DNA from 3 places in the Bradyrhizobium sp. 1200_D9_N1_1 genome. Region 2 is predicted to be linked to each of the others. Evidence: predicted binding sites of a transcription regulator. Region 2 holds the regulator's gene; each other region holds the start of a gene.

Region 1 (4,209 bases), 970 kb from region 2:
GCGTTGGCGCCCGGTAGGCCTCCCAAGCCATGCGGGCGACCTCGAAGTCGCGCTCCGTCACATCGAGCGCCCGCACGGTACGCTCGCGAAGCCCCGCGACGTCTGCTCCGAGCAAATCGAAATCGACCAGTCGCAATTTCAGGCGCTCGGCCATGTAGGGTTCGGCGCGGAGATAATCGAGGATCCAGACCAACTGCAATTGATTGTTCGGGCTGGGATCAAACCACAGCTCGATGAGCTCGACGCCATAGGTCTCGCAGAACCAAACCAGCGGGAGCTCCTTGTGCGCGAGACCAGTGTCGGGAGACCGGGCAACAAGATCGGACCAACGCACCTCCGGATCGCCTCTGAAAGAGCCTCCCGTGAGATAGGTCTGGAGGTGATGCGACGTCGGCAGCGGCCCCGACACGAACCGAAAGATGAGCGGAACAACCATGTCGGCGCGGTCCGCGTAGGTGAGACCGACGCCGGACGAACTGGTCAGGATCATACGCTTCATCGTCGATGCGCCCGCCCCCACGCAAAACGAAACGGGCCCCGAAGACGTCGGCAACTCAACGTCCTCAGTGCCCGCTCCTCGCGAAAAACTCTCCGCGTTAAGACTTACTCGTCCGCCGGCTCCTCGCCGTCGGCGTCGCGCTCAGGGGTGCCGGCCAGAATCTGCTCGGCGATCAGGCCGGAGTTCTGGCGGATCGCGGTCTCGATCTTGGCGGTGATGTCGGGGTTGGCCTTCAGGAACGCTTTCGAGTTCTCGCGGCCCTGGCCGAGGCGCTGGCTGTCATAGGAGAACCAGGCGCCGGACTTTTCGACGATGCCGGCCTTGACGCCGAGATCGAGGATCTCGCCCATCTTGGAAACGCCCTCGCCGTACATGATGTCGAACTCGACCTGCTTGAAGGGCGGCGCCAGCTTGTTCTTCACCACCTTGACGCGCGTGGTGTTGCCGACCACTTCGTCGCGCTCCTTGATCGCGCCGATGCGGCGGATGTCGAGGCGGACGGAGGCGTAGAACTTCAGCGCGTTGCCGCCGGTGGTGGTCTCCGGTGAGCCATACATCACACCGATCTTCATGCGGATCTGGTTGATGAAGATCACCATGGTGTGGGACTTGTTGATGGAGGCCGTCAGCTTGCGCAGCGCCTGGCTCATCAACCGCGCTTGAAGTCCCGGCAGCGCATCGCCCATCTCGCCCTCGAGCTCGGCCTTCGGCACCAGCGCCGCGACCGAATCGACCACCAGAACGTCCACCGCACCCGAGCGCACCAGCGTGTCGCAGATTTCCAGCGCCTGCTCGCCGGTGTCCGGCTGCGAAATCAGCAGCTCGTCGATGTTGACGCCCAGCTTGCGCGCATAGACCGGGTCGAGCGCGTGCTCGGCGTCGATGAAGGCACAGATGCCGCCCTTCTTCTGCGCTTCCGCCACCGTGTGCAGCGCCAGCGTGGTCTTGCCCGAGGATTCCGGCCCGTAGATTTCCACGACGCGCCCCTTCGGCAGGCCGCCGATGCCGAGCGCAATGTCGAGCCCGAGGGAACCGGAGGACACCGCCTCGACGTCCATCGACCGATCGTTCTTGCCGAGCTTCATCACCGAGCCCTTGCCGAACTGGCGCTCGATCTGGGAGAGCGCGGCGGCCAGAGCTTTACTCTTGTCCATGGAAGATCCTTCGACGATACGCAGGGCAGTTGCGGACATTGGGTCGTGCTCCTTATGGCGAGGATTCGCTAGGGGGACAAACGATTGGCGAGGCGGGCCGGCGATAAAAGCAATGTACCCCATTTGTTCCTAGTTCGCAATATGTTCTTTTGCGGATTTCGGTACTGTCCGTATTTAACCCCCAGTGTCCTAAGCTGAATTCGGAAATGTCCTAATTTGTTCTTGATCGGACACAACCTGTTCATGCGCGTATTGGATTAACTCGTTATGGGTGTAGCGTATAAGGGCCGGGGCGTTCCGCCAGAAGAACACCCTGACCACCAGAAGAACACCCTGAAACGTTCACTTTGGAACAGAAGGCAGGCTGACTGCATATTAAGCTCGCAAGAACTCAAACCCTGCGGTTAGGACCCGTAAAGACCAAGACGAGGTTGTGTCATGAGGCAGCGCCGTCGTTTCACGCAAACCGTCCCTCTTGAGGAGCGACTTTCCGAAGAAGCGAAACGTCTCCGCGAACGGGCCAAAGCCCTCCCCCATGGTCCTCAACGAGAGGACCTCCTGCGCAAAGCCCGCCAAGCCGAGATCGGCTCGCACATGAGCGAGTGGCTCACATCGCCGGGGCTTCAACCGCCAAAGCCAGCGTAGGCGCAAAGCACGCCTCAGGTATCGAGTTGCCCGGCATAGATCCGGATTCGTCCCGGCGTGGTCATTCGCAGCCTGCCCTGAAGAAAGACCATGTAGCCTAGCGCGATCAATCGGGCGCGATGTTTGGCAGGGATCGCAGGCGCAGCGCTATTTGCAGCCGCATGACCGACCGCGAGCAAAGAGGCGAACTCTTCATGGGTGAGCTTTTTCGCTTTTGCGGTCATAACCTCAGCATGAACCGCTTCGGCGATCCTGCATGTTCGGTTTTGCTCAGATCCCTGGAAATAAATAAATAAAGGCCGCCTCAGTTGGCGGCCAGTAGCCCTGTTTGTCGGCGGCTCCTTCGCTGATCCCCAGTGTCCCAGGCTGAATGACGTTGGGGTCCTTCTGGAGTTCGATCGGCATTAAACCGAATTGGGTCCTGATTCCCCCTCCGCGGGTGTCCTTCTCCGGCACAATGAACCTTGGCATGGCGTGTGCAGACGAAGGATTACCGGGGTTTTGCATCATCCCCCCTGGGGCTGGAAAGCCGCCGCCCGCGCCATATTTGAGCGGGCGGCGTTTTTATTTGCGGACAGCAAAAGGCCCCAACTCAAGGGGAACGGGGAGCTGGGGCCAAGGTACTGGGCCAGCCAAGGCTACCGCCGGCCCAGGCGCATCAACATGCACCAGGGCGCCATCCCCGGGCGATGGGGCAATCGGCTTAGTCAGGATTTGCAAGCGAGTGCCCAACATGCAGCGGCCCCGCCTCGCTGGATGCGCGGTGGGGCCGCCTGCTCTCCGGACTGGGGCTGGATCCGTCCGGTGGGCCAATTCAGCCTATGCCCGTTAGCGGGAAGTCGTGACTGCTCAAAAGGGGCATCCCTCGGGTGTCCCAATTCGGTATTGCGGGTGTCCCAATTGGACAGCACCCGGATTTTGGTGCTGGCAGGAGCGGCAAGGAACCGTCCAAGCCTCTCGCCTCGAATTAAGGCCGTGGCAGTGGCCGGTCTCAGCGGCCGGTTTGAAGATCGCGGAGGCTGATTTGCTTTCGTTGACTTTTCCCGAGGTGGTCAAGATTGACCATGTGTCCGGTACCGGACATGTCAGACTGTGCCGTCACCGCGCGCCCCCTGGCTTTGATCGGTGATGAGAACGCCACCAGCGCTCCCGTCTCCTCCGGAAAGGAGCAGCGCCATGCAGCGACGCCATGTCAAGCACACCACGTCCCTTGAAGAGCGCCTTGCCGAACAAGCGCAACGACTTCATGCGGAAGCCAGATCGCTTCCACCAGGCATCGAGCGTGAGCGTACAATCCGCAAAGCCCGGCAAGCCGAGATCGGCGCTCACATCAGCGAGTGGCTGAGATCGCCCGGACTGCAACCGCCGGATTGAAGGCTGCAACCAACTGGCAGCCAACTCATTGTCCCCCATCACCGGCCGGGGCTCTGCCGTAGGCGCCGGTGACTGAGAGAGATGCGCGCTCCCGCCTGCATTCTGGAGAGCGCCTGCGATGGCCATCTATTACTTCGACCTGCGCGACGGGGACGAGATTGTTCCCGACGAAGAAGGACTCGAATTGCGAGACCTGCTCGCGGTGCAGGAAGAAGCCGCCCGCGCGCTCGCCGGCCTCTCGTGGGACTCCGTGCAAAACTTCAAAGGCGCGCAAAGTCACAGGATGTCGATTGAAGTCAGGGACACCCATGGCCCTGTGATGCAGGTCAGGTTCGTCTTCGATATCAGCAGGCGGCAATGAGACCGCTTCGGTTGGAGGCCTCTCGGTGAGGCTCTCAGAACTTGCGCATCAACGCCTCTGATTCCGATCTCGCAGCGCCCTTCTTCGACTGAAGCTGACGTGCATCAAAGACGCATGAGCAGGGCGCCGTCATGCTTCCGCAATCTTGCGGCATCGAACCTTTTCGCGGTCTGCGG
Region 2 (4,209 bases):
GCAGGGCCGCGCAAACTTCGTGCGATGGGCAGGTGCGAGCCTGATCTCGGCGGAAGATTCCGGAAGACGCAAATCATACCATCTCGCCGGCCACGGCCGGCGATGGCAATTTCAATCCCGGCCCCGACCTCTGCGCCGGGGGGAGGTACATCAGCCGATCGGCAGGCGTGTGATCGTCGGCCTGTCAGCGATGATCTCCGGCTTGTGTTCACGCTCGCCGGCCGGCTGGGTCACCGGCAATTGCAGCACGGTCGCGCGCTGGCCTTCGACGAGTTGCGTCACGAGTACGTATTTGCCGTCGGGGAATTCGATCGCGTCATGATGGCGATCGGGAATGTGCGGATCGATCTTGCCGAACTTGCCGACGCGGGAGTTGATGGTGCGCGTCCAGATCCAGCGATTGTCGTAGCGGACGTTGTCGGCGAAGGCGAGCTCCGTTCCCGGCAGCAGGCAGACCGCGACGGACATGTCGGCCTCGGAGGCGAAGCCGCGCGTCGAGGTGCCGCGGAAGGTGGTCGTGACGATCGTCTCGCCGACTTGTGCGGGACGCGTCGCGACGGCATGCAGGCTGTAGTCACACATCGGGTGCTCCTCATTCAGGGATAGCGACCCGCGCCTCCTTCGGAGGCACTGGCCTCTATCAGAGTGGAAGCATGTTAGCGTCTTCTTGGTTGTAGGCAAATCTGCGGCTTGGGTCCGCAGGCTGCCATCACAATATCTTTTTCAAATGCCTCAGGAACAAAAACCGCTTCCGTGCATTTGGCGTGCGTCTCCGTCAGCGACCAGCAGGTGCCGACCAGCCCGAATATTGCCAGGCGGGTTGCGACGGCTGCGCGACGGCGTTGCGGGCATTGCGCAATTGCTCGCTCGTCGTCTGCGTTGCCTTGCGGACATGGTGCGACTGTGCGGCGAAGGCTTGCGACGCGGATGCTACGAACAGCGCCACCGTGACGGTGCTCAAAACGATCTTGCGCATTGATTGTCTCCTCGCTCTCCAGGGCCACGAAGCGATGAGGGCTTCGTGCGGCGTGGCGAGGATGTAGCGCTAGCGGGGGGCCGGATAATCTGAGCAAAACCAGAAAGACTATCCAGCCGGAGCGGACAATCGTCCGCTCCAATCGTCAACGCGCGGGTCGCCAACCGGCGGGGCGCGCTTTAGGTGATTGCTTGAGCATGATCTCCGCGCAAGCGCGTCCTGCGCTTGTCGCGAGGGAAAACCGCTGCGCACTTTGCGCTAACGCGGCCCTCCAGTCCGGATCACACTCAGTACTTCCGGTACAGGCCGATCAGCTTGCCCTGAATCTTCACCCGGTTGGGCGGCAGGATGCGGACCTCATAGGCCGCATTGGCGGGCTCGAGCGCGATCGAGGCGCCGCGGCGGCGGAAGCGCTTCAGCGTCGCTTCCTCGTCGTCGATCAGCGCCACCACGATGTCGCCGGTGTCGGCGCTCTCATTGCGCTGGATCAGCGCCATGTCGCCGTCGAGGATGCCGGCTTCGACCATCGAGTCGCCGCGCACTTCGAGCGCGTAGTGCTCGCCCGAGCCGAGCATGTCGGGCGGTACGCTGATGGTGTGGCTGCGGGTCTGCAACGCTTCGATCGGCGTGCCGGCCGCGATGCGGCCCATCACCGGCACCGCAACGGGGCGTTCGCCCTCGTCCGCGCTGGAGCTCGCTCGCACCTTGCCGAGATTGCCCTCGATGACGCTCGGCGTGAAGCCACGGCGGTTGCCAGCGGCGGCCTGCAGCTCGGGCAGCTTGATCACCTCGATCGCGCGGGCCCGGTTGGGCAGGCGCCGGATGAAGCCGCGCTCCTCCAGTGCGGTGATCAGGCGATGGATGCCCGACTTCGAGCGCAGGTCGAGCGCGTCCTTCATCTCGTCGAAGGAGGGCGGCACACCGCTTTCCTTCAAACGCTCGCTGATGAATCGCAGAAGCTCGTATTGTTTGCGCGTTAACATCTCGACCAAATCCCCCGGTTGATGTCGTTCGATTCCGAGACGGTGAATTCAGCGGCGAGCCGCCAGATGCTCGAAACAAATCATGAACGGACACTATATGTTCGATATGTGTTCCGCAACTGCTTAATTTACCGTGAACGCGACAAAGTTCGCGGAACGCGCAGGACCAGTGCGTTCAGGCGGGCAGTCGCAGCACCTCGCAAGGCGCGCCTGCCTCGGCCTTCGGCGCGAACGGCGCGCGCACGAGAAGTGCCTGCGCCGCAGCGAGATTCGCAAGCAGCGAGGAATCCTGATGATTGACGGGAAGGGCGACAAGCATGCCGTCGTCGCGCCGCTCCAGGCGCGCACGAAGATAGTCCTCGCGCTGGTCATTGGCGCCAACATCGCGGCCGAGCACGGCGCGCTCGCGACGATGGTGAATCACGGCGCGGCCCGACAGGGCGCGAATCAACGGCACCATGAACAGGAAGCCGCACACATAGGACGACACGGGATTGCCGGGCAGGCCGATCACCCCCATCGCCCCTAGCCGGCCGTGCATCATCGGCTTGCCCGGCCGCATCGCGATCTTCCAGAACGCCATCGCAATGCCTTCGGCCTTCAGCGCCTGCTGGACCAGATCGTGGTCGCCGACCGAGGCGCCGCCGATCGTGATCAGGATGTCGGCGCCGCTCTCTCGGGCACGGCGGATGCCGGCTGTGGTGGCCTCCAGCGTATCGGCGGCAACGCCGAGGTCGATGGTATCTGCGCCCTCCTGGCGGGCGAGGGCGTGCAGGGCATAGCCGTTGGAATAGACGATCTGGCCGGGGCCCGGCGTGGTGCCCGGCATCACCAGCTCGTCGCCGGTGGCGAGGATCGCGACCTTCGGACGGCGGCGGATGGGCAGGTCTGGATGGTTCATCCCGGCGGCGAGCGCGAGGTCGCGCTCGGTGAGCCGGGTTCCCTTGCGCAGGAGCACGTCGCCCTCGCGGAAGTCGACGCCGGCGGGCCGGATGTGCCGACCGGCGATAGCGGCTTCCTTGATTGTGATGCGCTTGCCCTCGGCGACCGTATCCTCCTGGATCACGACCGCGTCCGCTCCGGCGGGAACGACGCCGCCGGTGAAGATTCGCACCGCTTCGCCGGCGCTGACCGCTCCCGCGAACGGCCGGCCCGCCGCGACCTCGCCGATCATGGTGAGCTGCGCGTCGACCCTGGCCGCATCGGCTGCGCGCACGGCGTAGCCGTCCATGGCCGACATCGCCTCGGGCGGCTGGGTACGCCGCGCCGCGACGTCGCGCGCGAGCACGCGGTGGTAGGCCTCGTCGAGGGGAATCATCTCTTCAGGCAGCGGCTCCGCGCCGGCCAGCACCGCGGCGAGCGCGTCAGAAACCGGCATCAAGGCCACGGCGAAACTCCTGCTCGGAAAGTCTGGACGAATGGGCGGCAAGAGTTCTAGCCGAGCGCGGGCGATGAAGCAAAATGGGACCGGATCAGGATTTATCCTGCTTGATCCGTCCAGTCATGAGGGACCGTCAGCTCTGCCGCGGCATGATCTGACGGACGAGAAAGACGGGAACGAGCGTGGCCATGGCAAGGACGACAATGACGGGAGCCACGGCCAGCATCGGTCAACGACCGGTCTGGCGGTCCGGACGGAGGTCCGGCGCCACGTCGGGAGCCACGTCAGGGGGCTTGGGGCCTTGATCCTTGTCGGGCAGCGGATCGGCCTGGGATTTCAGGTCGGCGGCCTTGCTGATCAGCTTGGCGGAGAGGTCAGAATCCGAAGTCGTTCTGGCGAATTCGAGCAGAAGAGAGGCTTGTTTGGTGAGGTAGGTCTTGCCCAACACGATGATACGTCCGTCTGTAGAAGTCCCAACGGACTCAAGAGTCCGGAAGCGGGCATTCCGTTCCCGGAACTCTGTATAAAAATGTACAAAGCGATTTGGTTCCTCATCTCGGCCAGATCGGTTCCGGGAGCTCCCCGGTTTCACCCGCCGGCCGATGCGTCTCGATCAGATTCCCAGCGCCTCGAGCGCGTCGCCGACATCGCGGGGCGAGGTCACATGCACCGCGGTCAATCCGCGCGCCCGCGCTCCCTCGACGTTTTCGGCGAGGTCGTCGAAGAACACGATGCGCCTGGCGGGCACACCGATGGCCGCCACGACATGGTCGAACGCCGCCGCGTCCGGCTTGCGCAGGCCGATGCTGGACGACAGGTACAGCTCGCGGAAATGGCCGAGCAGGTCGGCGTATTCCTTCGAGAAATGG
Region 3 (4,209 bases), 2.6 Mb from region 2:
GCGAGCGGCCCGCGGCCGGCCTCGTCGCAGCCCGCAACCGGCCAGATGCCGCGCTTGATCAGCGCGCGCTCGCGGCGGAAGCTCGCCTTGACGGGCGCGGCCTCCTTTACAGCAGCCTTCTTTGGCGCGTCCTTGGCCGGTCTTTTGGCGGATTTATCCCGAATCATGGCGGGGATCGTGCGCAAGCGGCCCTGCTTGCGCAACCGGGAACCCCTCGCAATTCCCGTTATTCAGGCGAGCCGCCTACTCGGCCAGATGCACCCGCCGGTCCTCACCGACCTCGATGCCCGGCGCGACCACGACCTCCCAGGGATGGCCGTCGGGGTCGGCGAAATAGCCGGAATAACCGCCATAGTCGGTCTCGTGCGCCGCTTTCAGCAGCGCGGCGCCCTTGTCGACAGCGAAGGCCAGCACCGCATCGACCTCCTCGCGCGTGGCGCAGTTCCAGGCGAGCGTGATGCCGCGGAAATTCGTCGGCCTGGGCTTATCCGGCAAGACCGCGTCGGCCGCGAGCTGGCCCCAGTGAAACAGGGCGAGCACCGGACCGCCGGTATCGTAGAAGGCGACGGCCTCGCCGGTCGCCTTCAGCCGGCGCGAAAAGCCGAGGGTATCATAGAACGCGATGCTGGCGCGGATGTCGCTCACACCCAGCGTGATGACCGTGAGCCGCGGCACCGGGGGCGGCAGTTCCTTACTCATGACACACCTCGTTCGCCTCGGCTCCTAGAACAGGCTGAGCTGATCGCCGTTCCGCTTCGGCCGCGCGAAGTGATCCATCGTCAGTTTTGCGCGACGCTTGTTGAGCCCCAGCCTGTCGCAGGCGATCTCGAAGCGGCGGCCGATGGTCCAGGCCATCGGGCCGGTGCCCTTCATGCGCTCGCCCCATTTCGCGTCGTAGTCGCGGCCGCCGCGCATGTCGCGGATCAACGTGAAGACGTGGCGATAGCGGTCCGGATAGTTCGCCATCAGCCATTCGCGGAAGAGGTCGCGCACCTCCAGCGGCAGCCGCAGCAGCACGTAGGAGGCTTCCTTGACGCCGGCATGGGCGGCCGCATCGAGAATTCGCTCGATCTCGGAATCGTTCAGCGCGGGAATCACTGGCGCGACCATCACGGTGGTGGGAATGCCGGCATCGGAGAGCTGCTTCAGCGCCTCCAACCGCTTCGGCGGCGTCGAGGCCCGCGGCTCCATGGTGCGCGCCAGCTTTGGATCGAGCGAAGTCACCGAGATCGCGACCTTGGCGAGGTTGCGCTTGGCCATGCGCGAGAGAATGTCGATGTCACGCACCACCAGCGCCGATTTGGTGACGATGCCGACGGGATGACCAGCGCGCTCCAGCACCTCCAGGATGCCGCGCATGATTTTGCGCTCGCGCTCGATCGGCTGATAGGGATCGGTGTTGGTGCCGATCGCGATCATCCGCGGCTCATAGCCTGCTGCTGCGAGCTCCTTCTCGAGCAGCGCCGGGGCCTCCGGCTTGACGAACAGTTTTGACTCGAAGTCGAGCCCGGGCGACAGGCCGAGATAGGCATGGGTCGGCCGCGCGAAGCAGTAGACGCAGCCGTGCTCGCAGCCGCGATAGGGGTTGATCGAGCGGTCGAAGCCGATATCGGGCGAATCGTTGCGGGTGATCACCTTGCGCGAGGTGTCGACCGCGACCGTGGTCTTGAACGGCGGCAGCTCTTCCAGGCTCTGCCAGCCGTCGTCGAAGGCGACGCGCGCCTCGGCCTCATAGCGGCCGCTGGCGTTGGACTGCGCGCCCCGCCCCCGCCTGCGCTGCTTGTCGATGGCGACAGCGAGCTCGGGGAAATCAGAAGGCGCACCCGCCGGCTCGGAGGGCGCCGTGACCGGCGGGTGCTTGAGAGCATGAGAGGATGCTGGACTCATGAAGCCAAGATAGCACGCCAAAGGAACAAATCAAGAACAAGAACAAAAAACGTGAAAACAACCCCATGCACAGTAGAGGCGCCCAAACTTCGGGCGCCTGCCTTTGACCTCACGCAACATCGCCGTCACCACGATCTCGTTTGATGCCGCGAAGGATCGATCGCGCCGGAACTCGGTTGGTGACGATCCCGGGTGAAGGTCGGCAGGAACATGACAAATCAACAACAATCGGCCGCCGCGAGCAGCGACCTCGATCTCCTTGATCGCTACTGGCGCGCCGCCAACTACCTCTCCGTCGGGCAGATCTACCTGCTCGACAACCCCCTGCTGCGCGAACCGCTGCGGGCCGAGCACATCAAGCCGCGTTTGCTCGGCCATTGGGGCACGACGCCCGGCTTGAACTTCATCTACGCCCATCTCAACCGCGTCATCCGAGCGCTGGACCTCAACGTGCTCTATGTCTGTGGTCCCGGCCATGGCGGCCCGGGCATGGTCGCCAACACTTATCTCGAAGGCAGCTACAGCGAGATCTATCCTAACATCGCGCGCGATGCGGACGGATTGCGCAAGCTATTCCGGCAGTTCTCCTTCCCCGGCGGCATCCCGAGCCACGCCGCGCCGGAGACGCCCGGCTCGATCCACGAAGGCGGCGAGCTCGGCTACGCGCTGGTGCACGCCTATGGCGCGGCGCTCGACAATCCCGACCTGGTCGTCGCCTGCGTCGTCGGCGACGGCGAGGCCGAAACCGGCCCGCTCGCGGCGTCCTGGCACTCCAACAAGTTCCTGAACCCGGCGCATGACGGCGCGGTGCTGCCGATCCTGCACCTGAACGGCTACAAGATTGCCAACCCGACCGTGCTCGGACGAATGTCTGACAGCGAGATCCGCGATCTCTTCCGCGGGTTCGGCCACGAGCCCCTGTTCGTCGAGGGCGACGATCCCAAATTGATGCACCGGATCATGGCGGATGCGCTCGACGTCGCATTCGCCAGCATCCGCTCGATCCAGCAGCACGCCCGCGACGGGCGCAAAAATATCGAGCGGCCACGCTGGCCGATGATCGTGCTGCGCAGCCCGAAGGGCTGGACCGGTCCGAAGGAAGTCGACGGCAAGAAGGTCGAAGGTTTTTGGCGCGCGCATCAGGTGCCGGTCGCAAGCTGCCGCGAGAACCCTGCGCATCTGAAGGTGCTCGAAGACTGGATGCGCAGCTACGAGCCGGAGAAACTGTTCGACGCGAGCGGCGCGCTCGTCCCCGAGCTCCAGGCGCTGGCACCCGAGGGCAATCGCCGCATGGGCGCCAATCCGCATGCCAATGGCGGGTTGCTGAAGAAGGAGCTGAAGCTGCCGGACTTCCGCAGCTTTGCCGTCGAAGTGCCGCAGCCCGGCGCCGTCACGGGAGAAGCGACGCGCGAGCTCGGCAGATTTTTGCGCGACGTCATTCGCCTCAACGCGCAAGAGCGCAATTTCCGCATCATGGGCCCGGACGAGACGGCATCAAATCGGCTAGATGCGGTGTTCGAGACGACCGAACGTGTCTGGATGGAGCCGATCGAGCCTTACGACGTGCATCTTGCGCAGGACGGCCGCGTGATGGAGGTGTTGAGCGAGCATCTCTGCCAGGGCTGGTTGGAGGGCTATCTGCTCACCGGACGCCACGGCTTCTTCTCCTGCTACGAGGCCTTCATCCACATCGTGGATTCCATGTTCAACCAGCACGCCAAATGGCTGAAGGTGACGCGGCATCTGCCGTGGCGGCGGCCGATCGCCTCGCTCAATTATCTGTTGACCTCGCATGTCTGGCGCCAGGACCATAACGGCTTCAGTCATCAGGACCCCGGCTTCGTCGACCTCGTCGCCAACAAGAAGGCCGACATCGTTCGCATCTACTTCCCGCCCGATGCCAACACGCTGCTGTGGATCGCCGACCATTGCCTGCGGACGTACAACCGCATCAACGTGATCGTCGCCGGCAAGCAGCCGGCGCCGCAATGGCTGTCGATGCAGGACGCCGCCACGCATTGCGATGTCGGCATCGGCATCTGGACCTGGGCGGGCACGGAAGACGCGGGTGGCGAGCCCGATGTGGTGATGGCCTGTGCCGGCGACGTGCCGACATTGGAGACGCTTGCCGCCGTCGACCTGCTGCGCAAGGCGCTGCCGGATCTGAATATCCGCGTCGTCAACGTCGTCGACCTGATGACGCTGCAGCCGCAGGACCAGCATCCGCACGGCCTGTCCGACCGCGACTTCGACAGCCTGTTCACGCGCGACAAGCCGGTGATCTTCGCCTATCACGGCTATCCCCATCTGATCCACCGGCTG

The links. Region 2 encodes LexA, which represses DNA repair genes until DNA is damaged. Its sites were predicted from a motif close to TGTTCNNNNTGTGTTCNG; they were not measured.
Region 1: recA (recombinase RecA) is a predicted target of LexA. The motif match lies at 1,785-1,802, and genes of this name have one in related genera.
Region 3: AB5K84_RS34650 (PA0069 family radical SAM protein) is a predicted target of LexA. The motif match lies at 1,909-1,926, and genes of this name have one in related genera.

What each region holds. Positions count from the first base shown of each region.
Region 1 is NZ_CP197226.1:3,655,728-3,659,936, reverse strand. It holds gene AB5K84_RS17475 (hypothetical protein) at 1-499, opposite strand, end outside; gene recA (recombinase RecA) at 604-1,692, opposite strand; gene AB5K84_RS17465 (hypothetical protein) at 2,313-2,522, opposite strand; gene AB5K84_RS17460 (hypothetical protein) at 3,475-3,672, shown strand; gene AB5K84_RS17455 (DUF6894 family protein) at 3,791-4,033, shown strand.
Region 2 is NZ_CP197226.1:4,625,972-4,630,180, forward strand. It holds gene AB5K84_RS22270 (hypothetical protein) at 151-582, opposite strand; gene AB5K84_RS22275 (hypothetical protein) at 776-976, opposite strand; gene lexA (transcriptional repressor LexA) at 1,264-1,959, opposite strand; gene AB5K84_RS22285 (molybdopterin molybdotransferase MoeA) at 2,135-3,346, opposite strand; gene AB5K84_RS22290 (hypothetical protein) at 3,570-3,788, opposite strand; gene AB5K84_RS22295 (HAD family hydrolase) at 3,954-4,209, opposite strand, start outside.
Region 3 is NZ_CP197226.1:7,254,938-7,259,146, forward strand. It holds gene AB5K84_RS34640 (ribonuclease HII) at 1-167, opposite strand, end outside; gene AB5K84_RS34645 (VOC family protein) at 244-699, opposite strand; gene AB5K84_RS34650 (PA0069 family radical SAM protein) at 724-1,887, opposite strand; gene AB5K84_RS34655 (phosphoketolase family protein) at 2,098-4,209, shown strand, end outside.